2 regions of the Streptomyces parvus genome follow, and region 2 is predicted to be linked to the other one. Evidence: predicted binding sites of a transcription regulator. Region 2 holds the regulator's gene; the other holds the start of a gene.

Region 1 (3,407 bases), 2.2 Mb from region 2:
CGTACAGCGCGTTCGTCAGCGACTACGTCATCAACGACGACTACGGCTACTTCAAGAAGATGCAGCGGCGAGGGGTGACCATCAGCAACCACACCCTCAACCACCGTTATCTGCCCGGCCTCTCCTACGCCGAGCAGAAGCGCGAGATCTGCGGTCAGCAGGAGAAGATCCTCAAGCACTACGGCAAGCGCCCCACCCTCTTCCGCCCGCCCTACGGCAACTACAACCGCGACACCCTCGTCGTCGCCAAGTCCTGCGGGATCACCGCTGTGCCCCTGTGGTCCTCCGAGGCCTTCCCCGACCGCATGGAATGGCGCGAGTGGGACCGGGACCTGCACCCCGGCGACATCGTCCTCACCCACTTCCGGGGCGAGGAGGACTGGAAGGGCTCGATGCCCGACATGGTCCGCCGCGTCATGAAGACCATCACGGACAAGGGGTACGCGGTGGCGAAGCTGGAGGACTACGTCTGACCCGCTGACCCCCGCCTGCCCCGTGCACGCGACGAGTGCGCGCTCAGCCCCCGCTGCGCGCGCACTCGTCGCTGTCGCCCCCGCTGCGGCAGGGCGGGGAGTTCCAGGTGGGGGCAGGTCCCGGGGCCTCCCGGCCGCTTCCCTGCACGGCGGACGCCAGGACCGTGACGCCCAGCGCCACCGCGACGACCACCTGCGTCCCGCCGGACCAGTACCAGCCGCTGCGCAGCAACCCCACGGCGACGCAGGCGACCAGGAGAGCCAGGACGGCGAGAACGGTGACCGGCGCCCAGTCCGTGCCCGGGTCCGCGGGCAGAGGCGCGGACGCCTTGCCCTCGGTCGCCTCACGCGACCGCGTCAGGCCCCGCACCACCAGCCACAGCGCCGGCAGCGCCCCGGCCGCGGCCTCCGCGACCACCAGCACCACGGCCGCCAGCGGGTCCGCGCAGCCGCCGGGGGCCGGTGACGGCTGCCGCGATGCGGTTCTCTCGTCCGGTCGTCCCGGCAGGCGGCTCCCCGAGTGCGTCATCTCCGTACCGTCGTACGGAACGTGAAACTCCGTTCCCACGTTGTCCGGACGGTGATCGGACGGAGCCCCGATCGAGACGGCGCGCGGGTGGTGAATTGGCACTCCGCTTGACCGAGTGCTAATCGCGGCCATAGTCTCAGGTCTGGCACTCCCCCCTGGAGAGTGCCAGCAGCACTCTGCGCGACAGGGCAGGTCCGGCACCCGCGACGACGGATCGGTCCGATCGCCACCCACAGACTGTTAAACCCCGTGAGATCTCCGAAGGGGGAGACCGGATCGTGTCGACCACCAGCTCCAAGGTTGCGATCAAGCCGCTCGAAGACCGCATTGTGGTCCAGCCGCTCGACGCCGAGCAGACCACGGCTTCCGGCCTGGTCATTCCGGACACCGCGAAGGAGAAGCCCCAGGAGGGCGTCGTCCTCGCCGTGGGCCCGGGCCGCTTCGAGAACGGCGAGCGGCTTCCGCTCGACGTCAAGACCGGCGACGTCGTCCTGTACAGCAAGTACGGCGGCACCGAGGTGAAGTACAACGGCGAGGAGTACCTCGTCCTCTCGGCCCGCGACGTCCTCGCGATCGTCGAGAAGTAATTCACCCACGTTTGCTTGTGTTCTGCGCCCCTGGCCCCCTGCGTAACAAATAGCCGGGCGGCGAGGGGCGCAGTTCATTTTGAGAGGGATACAGCCCATGGCGAAGATTCTGAAGTTCGACGAGGACGCCCGTCGCGCCCTTGAGCGCGGCGTCAACAAGCTTGCCGACACGGTCAAGGTGACGATCGGCCCCAAGGGCCGCAACGTCGTCATCGACAAGAAGTTCGGTGCCCCCACCATCACCAACGACGGTGTCACCATCGCGCGCGAGGTCGAGCTCGACGACCCGTACGAGAACCTCGGTGCCCAGCTCGTCAAGGAGGTGGCGACCAAGACCAACGACGTAGCGGGTGACGGCACCACCACCGCGACCGTCCTGGCCCAGGCGCTCGTCCGCGAGGGTCTGCGCAACGTCGCCGCCGGCGCCTCCCCGGCCGCCCTGAAGAAGGGCATCGACGCCGCCGTCAAGGCCGTCTCCGAGGAGCTCCTCGCGACCGCCCGCCCGATCGACGACAAGGCCGACATCGCCGCCGTCGCCGCGCTCTCCGCGCAGGACCCGCAGGTCGGCGAGCTCATCGCGGACGCGATGGACAAGGTCGGCAAGGACGGTGTCATCACCGTCGAGGAGTCCAACACCTTCGGTCTGGACCTGGAGTTCACCGAGGGCATGGCCTTCGACAAGGGCTACCTGTCCCCGTACATGGTGACCGACCAGGAGCGTATGGAGGCCGTCCTCGACGACCCGTACATCCTGATCCACCAGGGCAAGATCGGCTCCATCCAGGAGCTGCTGCCGCTCCTGGAGAAGGTCATCCAGGCCGGTGGCTCCAAGCCGCTCCTGATCATCGCCGAGGACGTCGAGGGCGAGGCGCTCTCCACCCTCGTCGTCAACAAGATCCGCGGCACCTTCAACGCCGTCGCGGTGAAGGCCCCGGGCTTCGGCGACCGCCGCAAGGCCATGCTCGGCGACATCGCCACCCTCACCGGTGCGACCGTCATCGCCGAGGAGGTCGGCCTCAAGCTCGACCAGGCCGGTCTGGACGTGCTCGGCACCGCCCGCCGCGTCACCGTCTCCAAGGACGACACGACCATCGTCGACGGCGGTGGCAACACCGAGGACGTCAAGGGCCGCGTCAACCAGATCAAGGCCGAGATCGAGTCCACGGACTCCGACTGGGACCGCGAGAAGCTCCAGGAGCGCCTCGCGAAGCTGGCCGGCGGCGTGTGCGTCATCCGTGTCGGCGCCGCCACCGAGGTGGAGCTGAAGGAGAAGAAGCACCGTCTCGAGGACGCCATCTCCGCCACCCGCGCCGCGGTCGAGGAGGGCATCGTCTCCGGCGGTGGCTCCTCCCTCGTCCACGCCGTGAAGGTCCTGGAGGGCAACCTCGGCAAGACCGGCGACGAGGCCACCGGTGTCGCGGTCGTCCGCCGCGCCGCCGTCGAGCCGCTGCGCTGGATCGCCGAGAACGCCGGCCTGGAGGGTTACGTCATCACCTCCAAGGTCGCCGACCTCGACAAGGGCCAGGGCTTCAACGCCGCCACCGGCGAGTACGGCGACCTGGTCAAGGCCGGCGTCATCGACCCGGTCAAGGTCACCCGCTCCGCCCTGGAGAACGCCGCGTCCATCGCGTCGCTGCTGCTCACGACCGAGACCCTGGTCGTCGAGAAGCCGGCCGAGGAAGAGGCCGACGCCGGCCACGGCGGCCACGGCCACTCCCACTAGTACCGCCCGTACCGCTTCCGGTACGCCTGAGGCCCGGTGCCCCCGTCGCGGGGGCACCGGGCCTCGGTGCGTTCCGGGCGCCGCTTCTACGCCGA
Region 2 (3,407 bases):
ACAGGTCGCCGGGCGGGCCGCCGCCGGGGCCGACCTCGCCCTCTCCGGCGAGCTGGATGCGGGTGCCGTTGTCGACGCCCGCGGGGATCTTGACCGTGAGCGTGCGGCGCGAGCGGATGCGGCCGTCGCCGGCGCACTCGGGGCACGGGGTGGGCACGACGGTGCCGAAGCCCTGGCACTGCGGGCAGGGCCGCGAGGTCATGACCTGGCCCAGGAAGGACCGGGTGACCTGCGAGACCTCACCGCGTCCGCGACACATGTCACAGGTCTGGGCCGAGGTGCCGGGGGCCGCGCCCTCGCCGCTGCAGGTGTTGCAGACGACGGCCGTGTCGACCTGGATGTCCTTGGTGGTGCCGAAGGCCGCCTCGTTGAGGTCGATCTCCAGCCGGATCATGGCGTCCTGGCCGCGCCGGGTCCGCGAACGGGGCCCGCGCTGCGCGGCGTTGCCGAAGAAGGCGTCCATGATGTCGGAGAAGTTGCCGAAGCCGCCGGCTCCGAAACCGCCCGCACCGCCGCCGCCTCCGCCGTTCGCGGAGAGCGGGTCGCCGCCGAGGTCGTAGACCTGCTTCTTCTGCGGGTCGGAGAGCACCTCGTAAGCGGCGTTGATCTCCTTGAACCGCTCCTGGGTCTTCGGGTCCGGGTTGACATCCGGGTGCAGCTCGCGGGCGAGCCGACGGAATGCCTTCTTGATCTCGTCCTGAGATGCGTCGCGGCGCACGCCGAGTACGGCGTAGTAGTCCGTGGCCACTTACGACTCCGCCAGGATCTGTCCGACGTAACGTGCCACTGCGCGTACCGCTCCCATCGTTCCGGGGTAGTCCATGCGGGTCGGTCCGACCACGCCGAGTTTGGCGACTGCCTCGTCGCCCGAACCGTAGCCGACCGCGACGACGGACGTGGAGTTGAGCCCCTCGTGGGCGTTCTCGTGCCCGATCCGTACGGTCATGCCGGAGTCCGTGGCCTCACCGAGCAGCTTCAACAGGACGACCTGCTCCTCCAGTGCTTCCAGCACCGGCCGGATCATCACCGGGAAGTCGTGTCCGAAGCGGGTGAGGTTGGAGGTGCCGCCGATCATCAGCCGCTCCTCCGTCTCCTCGACCAGGGTTTCGAGGAGGGTGGAAAGAACCGTGGAAACCGTCCCCCGGTCCTCGCTGTCGAAGGATTCCGGCAGCTCCTGCACCAGGCGCGGGACATCCGCGAAGCGGCGTCCGACGACCCGGCTGTTGAGCCGGGCCCGCAGATCCGCGAGCGATGTCTCACCGAACGGCGCAGGGCAGTCGATCATACGCTGTTCGACCCGGCCGGTGTCCGTGATCAGGACGAGCATCAACCGGGCGGGGGCGAGCGAGAGCAGCTCCACGTGCCGCACCGTCGAGCGGGTGAGCGAGGGGTACTGCACGACCGCGACCTGCCGGGTCAGCTGCGCGAGCAGCCGCACCGTCCGGCCGACCACGTCGTCGAGGTCGACCGCGCCGTCGAGGAAGTTCTGGATGGCCCGGCGCTCGGGCGAGGACAGCGGCTTGACGCCCGCGAGCTTGTCGACGAAGAGGCGGTACCCCTTGTCGGTGGGGATGCGCCCCGCGCTCGTGTGCGGCTGGGCGATGAAGCCCTCGTCCTCCAGCACCGCCATGTCGTTGCGGACGGTGGCAGGCGAGACTCCCAGCCGGTGCCGCTCGGTCAGCGCCTTGGAGCCGACGGGCTCCTCGGTGCCGACGTAGTCCTGGACGATGGCGCGCAGCACTTCGAGTCTGCGTTCGCTCAGCATCGCGCACACCTCCAGATGTATGTCTCCGGTCTCCGACTGGCACTCGGCGCGTACGAGTGCCAGCAATCCCGTCGTCAGTGTACGGGGGTGGGGTGGGGCCTGGGCAAGGGCGACCGGCCGCACCGCCACGGGACCGCGCAGGTCGTTGCCGATAGCGTCCTGGTATGGACGTCGCTTGGGAAGACTTCGGGTGGGAGCGGTTGGGCAACGGTGTCGGCCGGCGGCGGCTCCCGGGCTGGGACGCCACCGTCGCGCTGGTCGCCGGTGCGGAGGGGGTGCTGCTGTACGACACGGGTTCGACCCTGCGCGAGGGCGTGGAACTGCGGCGGCAGGCCGAGGCGCTGCTCGGACGCAGGGTGACGCATATCGCACTGAGCCACCCCCATTTCGATCATGTGCTGGGCACGGCGGCGTTCGCCGGGGTGCGGGTGTACGGCTCCGCGGGCCTGACCGCCCTGCTGCGGGAGGAGGAGCAGGGGCTGTACGCGTCGGCCGTGCGCCATGGCGTCGGCGAGGACGAGGCGGCCCGGTCGGCGGACACGCTGGTGGTCCCGCACCACGAGGTGTGCGGCGAGCGGAGGCTCGACCTGGGCGGCGGCCGCCGGGTGCTGCTGGCCGATCTCGGCCCCGCCCACAGCAGCCACGACCTCGCGGTGCTGGTGCCGGGCTCGGACGGCGAGCCTCCGGTGGTGCTCTGCGGCGATCTGGTCGAGGAGTCGGGCGATCCGCAGGCGGGCCCGGACGCGGTCCCCGCGCGCTGGCCGGCCGCGCTGGAGAGGCTGCTGGAGCTGGGGGGCGAGGACGCGCTGTACGTACCGGGGCACGGGGCGGTGGTGGACGCGGCGTTCGTCCGGGCACAACGGGCGGCGCTGGCGGAGCGGTTCGCGATGGTGTGAGGATCTCCGCGGCGGCGTGAGGTTCTTCACGGCGGCGGGCCGATTATCGTCGGGCCATGCGCAGCTACCAGCCGGACCTGACCCCGCCGTGGAAGCGGTCCGCCCCCGTGCCCGAGGTGCCCGCCGAACCCGATCTGGTCGTGGAGGAGGTCGCCACCGGCTTCTGCGGGGCGGTGATCCGCTGCGAGAAGACGGCCCAGGGGCCGACGGTGACCCTGGAGGACCGGTTCGGCAAGCACCGGGTGTTCCCGATGGAACCGCGCGGCTTCCTGCTGGAGGGCAAGGTCGTCACGCTGGTGCGCCCGGGTCCCGGCGGTCCGGTGCGCCCCACGCGTACGGCATCCGGATCGGTGGCGGTGCCCGGCGCGCGGGCCCGGGTGGCGCGGGCCGGGCGGATCTACGTGGAGGGCCGGCACGACGCGGAACTGGTGGAGCGGGTGTGGGGCGACGACCTGCGCATCGAGGGCGTGGTCGTGGAGTACCTGGAGGGCGTCGACGACCTTCCGGCGATCGTCGGGGAGTTCGGGCCGGGGCCGGACGCGCGGCTCGGGGTGCTGGTGGACCATCTGGTGCCCGGCTCCAAGGAGTCCCGGATCGCGGCTCAGGTGACCGGTGACCACGTGCTGGTGGTGGGGCACCCCTACATCGACGTGTGGGAGGCGGTGAAGCCGTCCTCGGTGGGGATCGACGCCTGGCCGGTGGTGCCGAGGGGCCAGGACTGGAAGACGGGTGTGTGCCGGGCGCTG

What was found. Region 2 encodes HrcA, which represses chaperone genes, less so after heat shock. Its sites were predicted from a motif close to TTNGCACTCNGNNNNNCNGAGTGCNAA; they were not measured.
Region 1: groES (co-chaperone GroES) is a predicted target of HrcA. The motif match lies at 1,098-1,124, and genes of this name have one in related genera.

What each region holds. Positions count from the first base shown of each region.
Region 1 is NZ_CP135079.1:4,239,285-4,242,691, forward strand. It holds gene RNL97_RS20305 (polysaccharide deacetylase family protein) at 1-473, shown strand, start outside; gene RNL97_RS20310 (DUF6234 family protein) at 517-1,002, opposite strand; gene groES (co-chaperone GroES) at 1,281-1,589, shown strand; gene groL (chaperonin GroEL) at 1,687-3,312, shown strand; gene RNL97_RS20325 (hydroxyacid dehydrogenase) at 3,399-3,407, opposite strand, start outside.
Region 2 is NZ_CP135079.1:2,019,554-2,022,960, forward strand. It holds gene dnaJ (molecular chaperone DnaJ) at 1-748, opposite strand, end outside; gene hrcA (heat-inducible transcriptional repressor HrcA) at 749-1,765, opposite strand; gene RNL97_RS10075 (MBL fold metallo-hydrolase) at 1,930-2,661, shown strand; gene RNL97_RS10080 (DUF3097 domain-containing protein) at 2,718-3,407, shown strand, end outside.